2 regions of the Streptomyces sp. A01 genome follow, and region 2 is predicted to be linked to the other one. Evidence: riboswitches for the same ligand, from Rfam matches in the RefSeq annotation. Region 2 holds a riboswitch; the other holds the start of a gene.
The links. Region 2 has a riboswitch for glycine ahead of gcvP (aminomethyl-transferring glycine dehydrogenase). Riboswitches for the same ligand answer to the same signal wherever they lie in the genome.

Region 1: another riboswitch for glycine. It lies ahead of gcvT (glycine cleavage system aminomethyltransferase GcvT); the one in region 2 lies ahead of gcvP (aminomethyl-transferring glycine dehydrogenase).

The regions. Positions count from the first base shown of each region.
Region 1 is NZ_JBWLKN010000026.1:76,773-82,111, forward strand. It holds gene AC5P1B_RS28375 (enhanced serine sensitivity protein SseB) at 1-679, opposite strand, end outside; gene AC5P1B_RS28380 (hypothetical protein) at 909-1,598, shown strand; gene AC5P1B_RS28385 (AAA family ATPase) at 1,795-2,607, opposite strand; glycine riboswitch at 2,948-3,064, shown strand; gene gcvT (glycine cleavage system aminomethyltransferase GcvT) at 3,211-4,350, shown strand; gene gcvH (glycine cleavage system protein GcvH) at 4,469-4,846, shown strand; gene glyA (serine hydroxymethyltransferase) at 4,895-5,339, shown strand, end outside.
Region 2 is NZ_JBWLKN010000014.1:212,529-217,867, reverse strand. It holds gene AC5P1B_RS20835 (DNA polymerase IV) at 1-1,360, shown strand, start outside; gene AC5P1B_RS20830 (PRC-barrel domain-containing protein) at 1,273-1,653, opposite strand; glycine riboswitch at 1,772-1,870, shown strand; glycine riboswitch at 1,871-1,997, shown strand; gene gcvP (aminomethyl-transferring glycine dehydrogenase) at 2,058-4,943, shown strand; gene AC5P1B_RS20820 (DUF5999 family protein) at 5,165-5,339, opposite strand, start outside.

The DNA.
Region 1 (5,339 bases), on a different contig from region 2:
GCACGACGGCGCGTGACCGCGGATCGGGACGGTCGAGTTCGACGCCGACGAACAGCGCCGGAGGGTCACCCTCGACGCTGGCCAGCGCGCGGCGCGCGGTCCGCACGCCGGGGGTGGCGGTGAACTCCAGACCGGCGGCGGCCAGGAAGTCGACGGGCTCCTCCTGCCAGTCAGGCTCATAGAGCAGCACCCGGCCGCCCGAGGCGGCGCCCTCCCCGTAGCCCCCGGCGTGCGGGTCGAGCGCGGAGCGCCCGGCCCGGCACAGCTGGGCGACGGCGGGCGGCGGCAGCGGCACACCGATCACCCCGCCGGGGTTCACCGCGATGCCGACCTGGGGCGGCAGCCCGCGCGCGAACTCCACGGCCGGGGCGACGGTGAACGGCATATGAGCGCCGACGACCTGGAGGAACTGCTGCTCGGAGCTGAAGACGGGCACGAAGGCGGCACCGTTCAGCTCAAGGGTGGCCACATCGAGGTCGCGGCTCGCGGGCCCGCCGCCCTTGGGCAGCGGCACCCAGATATGGCTGCGGCCCAGCACCTCGACGATACGGGCGCCCGCACTCGCCTGCTCCGGCCCCGTCGCGCTCATCGACAGCGAAGCGGCCAGTACCTCTTCGAGTTCATTGCACGGGAATCCGCCGACAGCCGGGGAGGTTTCGTAACTCTCAGGGATGTTCATGTCGTCCAACCGCCATCTCGTCCGACCTGCACACGCACCCTAACGGCTGCACCGTCAAGCCCTCCTGGCGGCCGCCGCATTCTCCGATGAATCCCCAGGTGGGAGCGGTCCGGCAGGCATCCGCACGCCAGCCGTTACGCCACCCTCGGTAGCCGACGAGTTGCACACAGTGCCAGCCCTTCACACGGTGGTCGAGTACCTGTCAGCAACATGAAGGGACATCCTTCTCATGCGCATCTCCCGGAAGACCGGCGTCCTCATCTCGTCCGCCGCGGTCACCGCACTGGCTCTCGGCTCCGCGGGCACCACCGTGGCCCTGGCCATGGACGAGGCCCCCGCTCGCTCCGTCAGCGCACCCAAGCCCGCACCCGACCCGGCGACCGTGACCGCCCAGACGAAGCTGCTCGACCACACGGGCAAGCTCATCGACCCCATCACCGAGCTGGCCGAAGACGTCCTCAAGGCCAAGGACAACAAGCTCACCGACAGCGAGCTGGCCAAGCACAGCAAGGCGGTCGACAAGGCCCTGCAGGCGCTGCGCCAGAGCGCGGCGCAGAAGCCCGCCAAGCAGGCCAAGCCCGCCAAGCCCGCGAAGCAGGTCAAGCCGGCCAAGCAGGCTCAGATGGGCCGTCAGGGAGCGGGCATCTCCCACCGCGCCGCGCCGCCGGCCGGCACCATGCGGGCGCAGGCCGTCGCCGACCTGAAGGCGAAGGTGGACTCCCTGGTCAAGACCTCGGCCAAGGCCAAGCCCGCGGACCGGGTGGCCGCCGCGCAGGCCACGCTGCGGGGCACCGTGAACGTCATGACCGCCATCATCCTCAGCGGCGAGCTGCCCGCCCCCGACCTGAAGGGCCTGCCGAAGCTGCCGACGCTGCCGGGCGCCCCGATGACGCTGCCCGCGGAGGTCCACCCGCGCTGACGCGCACCAGGCGCCACGCGGACCGCACGCCGCGAGCCCCGCACGACGGCCGCTCGCCCCGCCCGGCCCGTCCCCCCGCGGCGCGGAGGAGCCCCGGTCCCCCGGAACCCCGGCGACCGGGGCTCCTCCGCGCCGTGAGACCGCGCCGGGAATCCGCGCCGCGAGACAGCGCCGTACGCGGCGGGGGCCGGAGCGCCTACTCGAAGCCGATGCCGTGCAGCTCCCGCGCCGCCGCGCGGTCGAGGAGGACCGCCGACGCGCAGCCGTCCGGCAGGCGTCCGGCTAAGGTGCCCGCGCGGAGCCGGTCGACGGCGCTGCGGTGCCTGCCGAAGGCGTAGCCGGAGACTCCGCGTCCGCGCGCCGCCTGGCCCGCCAGGGCGACTTCGGGCGGGACGTCGAGCAGCACCAGATGCAGCGCGCCGCCGCGCCGCCGCGCGGTGCGGGCGAGCCAGCGGCGGACCCAGACGAGCGTGCCGCAGTCGTGGACGACGACGCTGTCCCCGGAGCGCAGCGCCCGGTACAGCGCGGCATAGTGCGTGAGCCGGACCAGCGGCCGGTACAGCGCGTACGGCAGCCAGCCGGGCAGCCACCGGTCCCAGCGGTCCCGCGCGTCCTGGGAGTCGACGCGGCGCACCTCACCGCCGCCCGCGTCGAGGGCCGCCACCACGCGCCGGATCAGCGTGCTCTTGCCGCTGCCCGGGAGGCCGGACACGACCAGGAGGTCTCCCGCCACGTACCGCAGTTCCCGTACGTGGTCCTGGCCGCCGCCGCGAGCGGGACCGGGGCCGCCGTCCGTCCGGCGGCACTCAGACCGCTCGTCCGCGGGCTCACCGGCGAGCTCGTCAGCCAGTTCGTCAGCGAGTTCGTCAGCGCCCTCGCCGTCCGGCTCGCCGGTTCTCCCGCCGGCTCGCAGGTCGCGGACGGCGGCGCCCCGGCCCGGCCTGACCGGCTCCCCGTGACGCTGTCGCGGCCACGGAAGCCGAGCGGGAACCGGCGGCCTCGCATGCATGCCCTGCCCCTGCAACGTGATCGTCCTCCCCGAACGCGGTCACTACGGTCAGCCGGTCACTACGCCACCAGTCACAAGTCATCCAGTCACCAGTGACCAGGCGCGCGTCACCGCGTCAGTCACCGGTCCTCACGACCAGTCGTTCGCCGCGTCACTACGGCCAGTCGGTCACCACGGCCAGTCAGTCACTACGGTCCGTATCCGTTGAGTGTAAAGAAAAGGTAATGCCCCACAAGGCGGATGGAGACGCCGTCACCGGATGCGGGACAGGATGGCGGACGGGGGCCCGCCCCGAGCGGGTCCGTGTAATGATGTGCGCGCAAACTCCATACAGGCCGCTTGAACCCATGCGGGAGAGTTCCCGGACCAGCGATGATCGGTGACGATCACTCGCCCGGGGCGCCGAAGGAGCAAGTCCTCCCTTGAATCTCTCAGGCCCCGATACCGCGTGGACGAGGCAGATCTGAAAAGCGAGCCGTTCGCGCGGCTCCACCCAAGGTGCAAGCCGAACCCCGGTCAGGGGTCATGGCGAACCTCTCAGGTTCCGATGACAGATGGGGAGGATGTCCTCGTCTGCCCTGCCCACCTTGGGAGTCACCACCGATGAGCACGCTGCCCGATCCCTCGCGCCGGACCGCTCTGGACGCGACCCATCGCGCGCTCGGCGCCACCATGACCGACTTCGCGGGCTGGGACATGCCGCTGCGTTACGCGAGCGAGCGCGACGAGCACAACGCGGTGCGTACCCGCGCCGGGCTCTTCGACCTCTCCCACATGGGCGAGATCACCCTGACCGGCCCGCAGGCGGGCCAGGCGCTGGACTACGCGCTCGTCGGCAACCTCTCGGCGCTCGCCGTCGGCCGCGCCCGCTACACCATGATCTGCGACGCCCAGGGCGGCATCCTCGACGACCTGATCGTCTACCGGCTCGGTGACGAGGAGTTCATGGTCGTCGCCAACGCCTCCAACGCCCAGGTGGTGCTGGACGCGCTGACCGAGCGTGCCGCGGACTTCGACACCGCCGTACGGGACGACCGCGAGAATTACGCGCTGCTGGCCATCCAGGGCCCCGAGTCCCCCGGCATCCTGAAGTCGCTGACCGACGCCGACCTGGACGGCCTGAAGTACTACGCGGGCCTGCCCGGCACGGTCGCCGGGGTGGCCGCACTGATCGCCCGTACGGGGTACACCGGTGAGGACGGCTTCGAGCTGTTCGTCGCCCCGGGCGACGCCGAGCCGCTGTGGCAGGCCCTGACGGAGGCCGGGAAGGCCGCCGGGCTCATCCCCTGCGGGCTCTCGTGCCGTGACACCCTGCGCCTTGAGGCGGGCATGCCGCTGTACGGGCACGAGCTGACCACCTCCACGACGCCGTTCGACGCCGGTCTCGGCCGGGTCGTGAAGTTCGAGAAGACGACGAACGAGGGTGCCTTCGTCGGCCGCGAGCCGCTGGAGGCCGCGGCCGGGCGGGCCGAGCAGGCCCCGCCGCGCAAGCTGGTCGGCCTGGTCGCCGAGGGCCGCCGGGTGCCGCGCGCCGGGTTCCCGGTCGTCTCCACCGCCGACGGGTCGGTCATCGGCGAGGTCACCTCCGGTGCCCCCTCCCCCACCCTCGGCAAGCCGATCGCCATCGCGTATGTGGACGCCTCGTACGCCGCTCCCGGCACTGCGGGCGTGGCGGTGGACATCCGCGGCACGCACGAGATGTACGAAGTAGTCGCACTGCCGTTCTACAAGCGTCAGCGCTAGCCGTACGCCACGTACCGCGGCCGCCGTCCCACCGGACAGACTGGCCGCACCGCGGGTCCATCGCGCCCTTTCAGCCCCCTTTGCACGAGCACGCCACCGCATCCAGGAGAATCACGCCATGAGCAACCCCCAGCAGCTGCGCTACAGCAAGGAGCACGAGTGGCTGTCGGCCGCCGAGAACGGCGCGTCGACGGTCGGCATCACCGAGCACGCGGCCAACGCGCTCGGCGATGTCGTCTTCGTTCAGCTCCCCGAGGTCGGCGCCCAGGTCACCGCGGGTGAACCCTGCGGTGAGCTGGAGTCGACCAAGTCGGTCAGCGACCTGTACGCGCCGGTCTCCGGCGAGATCACCGAGGTCAACCAGGACGTCGTGGACGACCCGTCGCTGGTGAATTCAGCCCCCTTCGAGGGTGGCTGGCTGTTCAAGGTGAAGGTGACGGACGAGCCGGACGACCTGCTCTCAGCCGATGAGTACGTCGCCTTCACCGGCAACTGACCCAACCGCCCACGTGACCTTCACGACTGAGATCTGATCGGGATTCTGATGTCGCCTTTCAACAGTTCCCTCCATGAGTTCGACCCCGACGTCGCCGCCGCCGTCGATGCCGAGCTCCACCGCCAGCAGTCCACTCTGGAAATGATCGCGTCGGAGAACTTCGCTCCGGTCGCCGTCCTGGAGGCCCAGGGCTCGGTTCTCACCAACAAGTACGCCGAGGGCTACCCCGGCCGCCGCTACTACGGTGGTTGCGAGCACGTCGACGTCATCGAGCGCATCGCCATCGACCGTGTGAAGAAGCTCTTCGGCGCCGAGGCGGCCAACGTGCAGCCGCACTCCGGCGCGCAGGCGAACGCCGCCGCGATGGCCGCCCTGCTCACCCCGGGCGACACCATCCTCGGCCTGAACCTCGCGCACGGCGGGCACCTGACGCACGGCATGCGGCTCAACTTCTCCGGCAAGCTCTACAACGTGGTCGCCTACCACGTCGACG
Region 2 (5,339 bases):
ACGCGGCGTGGTGGCCACGGCGTCGTATGAGGCGCGGGTCTTCGGCGTGCACTCGGCGATGGCGATGGCGCAGGCCCGGCGGCTCTGCCCGAACGCCGCGTATCTCACGCCGCGCTTCTCGTTGTACCGCCAGGTGAGTGAAGTCGTCATGCGACTGCTGGCGGCCCTGTCGCCGCTGGTGGAGCCGCTCAGCCTCGATGAGGCCTTCGTCGATCTGGAAGCGGGCGGCGTCGAGGCGTCGTCCCGGGCCGCGCGGCAGGTCGGTGAGCGGCTGCGGCGGGAGATCGCCGCGGCGACCGGGCTGGCGGGCTCGGTGGGGCTCGCCGGCTCGAAGATGCTCGCCAAGATCGCCTCGGAGCAGGCCAAGCCCGACGGCCTTGTGCTGATCGAGCCGGGCACGGAGATGGCCCTGCTGGGCCCGATGACGGTGCGTGCCATCCCCGGTGTGGGACCGGCGACTGCGGAGGCGCTGCGGCGGGCGGGCCTCCACACGGTCGCCGAGACGGCGGCGGCGGGGGAGGCCGAGCTGGTCAGGCTCCTCGGCAAGGCACACGGCGCGTCGCTGTACGCACTGGCCAGTGGCCGCGACGACCGTCCTGTCGTCGCGGAACGGGACACCAAATCGGTGTCCGTCGAGGACACCTTCGATGTGGACCTGACCGACCGCGTCCGGGTCCAGACCGAGATCACGCGGCTCGCCGACCGGTGTGTCGAGCGGCTGCGGGCGGCGGGCAGGTCCGGGCGCACGGTCGTGATCAAGGTCCGGCGCTACGACTTCTCGACGCTCACCCGTTCGGAGACCCTGCGCGGGCCGACCGACGAGCCCTCCGTGGTGCGGGAGGCGGCCAGACGGCTGATCGACGGTGTGGAGACCACCGAGGGCGTACGGCTGCTCGGCGTCGGCGTGACCGGGCTCGCGGACTACACGCAGGAGGACCTGTTCGCGCAGGCGGCGACGGAGCGGGCTCTTGAGGAGGCCAGAGCCGGTGACACCGGCCCCCAGGAGTGGGTCAGCCCAGGGGGCCCCGACGGGGGCGCTGAGCAGCCGGTGGCGGAGCCGGCGGCCCCTGAGCGGCCCAGGAGCTGGCTGCCCGGCCACGACGTCCGCCACGCCGAGTACGGCGCCGGATGGGTCCAGGGCAGCGGCGTCGGCCGCGTGACCATACGGTTCGAGCAGCCGTGGTCGCCGCCCGGCCGGGTGCGGACCTTCCCCGTGGACGACCCGGCGCTGGCGCCCGCCGACCCGTTGCCGCTGGTGCGGCCCGCCGAGGATCAGTCATCCGGGCCCGCGACGTGGCCGAAGTCCTTATCGGGCGGCGGGGCGGGGGTGCCACCGCGATGCGCGGCGTCGAGCCCGTAGTGCCGGTAGAGCTGGACTTCCTGCTCGGGGGAGAGATGGCGGCCCACGCCGAAGTCGGGGGCGCCCTTGATCAGCGCGCGGTCGAACGGGACCCGCAGCACTTCGTCGACGACCTCGCTGGGCTCCAGGGGGACGAAGACGTCCCGGCTGAAGAGGCCGGTGCGCACCGCCGCCCACTCCGGCGTGCCGGTCGCGTCATCGAGATAGACCTCGTCCACGGTGCCGATCTTCGTGCCGCTGCGGTCGAACGCCTTCCGGCCGATCAGGTGCCGCGGATCGGTGTCGGTCTGCACGGTCCATCACCTCCTACAGGTCACGACTGCCTGTGACACCTACGTAAGGCCACATCATGCCGACTGGCCACTTGAGCGAACAGCCGGGATCGACGCTGGTAGGCTGGCCAGCGGCTGTAGACCCCATACGGGAGAGCCCTCCGCCGCAGGTGGACGGGGGCGCCGAAGGAGCAAATCCTCCCCGGAATCTCTCAGGCACACGTACCGTACGGGCGAGGTCACTCTGGAAAGCAGGGCGGGTCACGGACTGGCATCATTCCGGAGCCCCTCCTCACCGACGGTGAAAGCCGGTCCGCCGCAGCGGGCCGGTGAAGCTCTCAGGTTGAGATGACAGAGGGGGAGGCCGTCCGGGTACCAGCGCCTTGGTGCCCCCCGAAGGTCGTATGACCAGGAGGCCTCCGCAGATGACTGCACACCGCATCTCCCTCACCGAACTGGAGCGCGGCACTCCGTTCGAAGCGCGCCACATAGGACCCGACCGCGAGGCGCAAGCCAAGATGCTCGCCCAGGTCGGCTTCGGCTCCTTGGACGAGCTCACCGCGGCCGCCGTTCCGGACGTGATCAAGAGCGCCGAGGCCCTGCGGCTGCCCGGCGCCAGGAGCGAGGCGGAGGTCCTCGCGGAGCTGCGTGAGCTGGCCGACAGCAACCAGGTGCTGGCCCCGATGATCGGCCTCGGCTACTACGGCACTTTCACTCCGCCGGTGATCCTGCGGAACGTGATGGAGAACCCCGCCTGGTACACCGCGTACACGCCGTACCAGCCGGAGATCTCGCAGGGCCGCCTTGAGGCGCTGCTCAACTTCCAGACCATGGTCGCCGACCTGACCGGGCTGCCCACTTCCGGCGCCTCCCTGCTCGACGAGGGCACGGCGGCCGCCGAGGCCATGGCGCTCTCCCGGCGCGTGGGCAAGGTCAAGGAGGGCGTCTTCCTCATCGACGCCGACTGCCTGCCGCAGACCATCGCCGTCATCGAGACCCGCGCGGAGCCCACCGGGGTCGAGGTCGTGGTCGCCGACCTGTCCCAGGGCATCCCGGACGAGATCGCCGAGCGCGGCGTCTTCGGCGTCCTCCTGCAGTACCCGGGCGCGTCCGGCGCGGTCCGCGACCCGCGCGTCCTCATCGAGCGCGCGCACGAGCTGGGCGCGGTCGTCACGGTCGCCGCCGACCTGCTCGCCCTGACGCTGCTGACCTCGCCCGGCGACCTCGGCGCCGACATCGCCGTGGGCACCACCCAGCGGTTCGGCGTGCCGATGGGTTTCGGCGGTCCGCACGCGGGGTTCATGGCCGTCGGCCAGAAGTTCGCGCGCAGCCTCCCGGGCCGCCTCGTCGGCGTCTCCGTCGACGCCGACGGGAACAAGGCCTACCGGCTGGCGCTCCAGACCCGTGAGCAGCACATCCGCCGCGAGAAGGCCACCAGCAACATCTGCACCGCCCAGGTACTCCTCGCCGTCATGGCCGGGATGTACGCGGTGTACCACGGCCCGGACGGCCTCGCCGCGATCGCCCGCCGCACCCACCGCTACGCCACGGTGCTCGCCGAGGGGCTGCGGGCCGGTGGCGTGGAGCTCGCACACGACACGTACTTCGACACCCTCACCGCGCGGGTGCCGGGCCGGGCCGCCGAGATCGCGGCCGCCGCCCGCGCCGCCGGGGTGAACCTGCGCCAGGTCGACGCCGACCAGGTCGGCATCGCCTGCGACGAGACGACGGGCCGCGCCCAGCTCGCCGCCGTATGGGCCGCCTTCGGCGTGCACGCCGACATCGAGACGCTCGACGCCGGGGTCAGCGACGCGCTGCCGCAGGAACTGCTGCGCGCCGACGACTACCTCACCCACCCGGTCTTCCACCAGCACCGTTCCGAGACGGCCATGCTGCGCTACCTGCGCAAGCTCGCGGACCGCGACTACGCGCTCGACCGCGGAATGATCCCGCTGGGCTCCTGCACGATGAAGCTCAACGCGACCACCGAGATGGAGCCGGTGACGTGGCCGGAGTTCAGCGCGCTTCACCCGTTCGCCCCAGTCGGGCAGGCGCAGGGCTATCTGACGCTGATCAACGAGCTGGAGGACCGGCTCGCCGAGGTCACCGGCTACGACAAGGTGTCCCTCCAGCCGAACGCCGGCTCGCAGGGCGAGCTGGCCGGGCTGCTGGCCGTCCGGGCGTACCACCGTGCCAATGGTGATGACCAGCGTGTCGTCTGCCTGATCCCGTCCTCGGCGCACGGCACGAACGCGGCGAGCGCCGTGATGGCCGGGATGAAGGTCGTCGTCGTCAAGACCGGCGAGGACGGCGAGGTGGACGCCGACGACCTGCACTCCAAGATCGAGCAGTACGGCGACGAGCTGGCCGTCCTGATGGTCACCTACCCCTCCACGCACGGCGTCTTCGAGGAGCACATCAGCGACATCTGCGCCGCCGTGCACGACGTCGGCGGCCAGGTGTACGTGGACGGGGCCAACCTGAACGCCCTGGTCGGCGTCGCCAGGCCGGGCAAGTTCGGCGGCGACGTCTCGCACCTGAACCTGCACAAGACGTTCTGCATCCCGCACGGCGGCGGTGGCCCCGGCGTCGGCCCGGTCGGCGTGCGCGCGCACCTCGCCCCGTACCTCCCGAACCACCCGCTCCAGCCCACCGCCGGTCCTCAGACGGGCGTGGGCCCGGTCTCGGCCGCTCCGTGGGGCTCGGCGGGCATTCTGCCGATCTCCTGGGCGTACGTGCGGCTGATGGGCGGCGAGGGGCTGCGCCGCGCCACTCAGGTGGCTGTGCTCGGCGCGAACTACATCGCCAAGCGGCTGGAGCCGCACTACCCGGTGCTGTACACGGGTCCGGCCGGTCTTGTCGCGCACGAGTGCATCGTTGACCTGCGCGGACTCACCAAGGAGACGGGCGTGAGCGTGGACGATGTCGCCAAGCGCCTGATCGACTACGGCTTCCACGCGCCGACCATGTCGTTCCCGGTCGCGGGGACGCTGATGATCGAGCCGACGGAGAGCGAGGACTTGGCGGAACTTGACCGGTTCTGCGAGGCCATGATCGCCATTCGGGCGGAGATTGCGAAGGTCGGTTCCGGCGAATGGTCGGCGGATGACAACCCCCTGCGCAACGCGCCGCACACCGCGGCCACGCTGACCGGCGAGTGGACCCACGCGTACACCCGTGACGAGGCGGTCTTCCCGGCCGGTGTCTCGGCGGCCGACAAGTACTGGCCGCCGGTGCGCCGGGTGGACGGCGCCTACGGTGACCGGAACCTGGTCTGCTCCTGCCCGCCGCTCGACGAGTACGACAGCTGACGGGACTCCTCGCGCCGGGGCGCGGGGGACATGCGACGGGGCCGGTTCGGCGGTGACGCCGGGCCGGCCCCTCATGGTTCTTGTTGCGTGATGCTTGGTGCGTGACGTTCAGTGGATCGTTCTTGGCGCCTGTTTCCCGGCGCCGGGAGCCGTACGGCTGCGGCCGTGGTGCGGCCGCCGACGTGCGGCGCCGCGGTGCTGACCGGTGCGCTCAGCGTCGGCTAGGCGGCGGTCATGATGTGCTCGGTGCCCAGCGGCCGGTGCGGGTCGATGACCTGCCCGTCCGGCAGCAGCTCCCCGGTGTCCTCGAAGAGGAGGACCCCGTTGCACAGCAGGCTCCAGCCTTGCTCAGGATGGTGCGCCACGAGATGGGCGGCCTCCCTGTCCGCTGAGTCG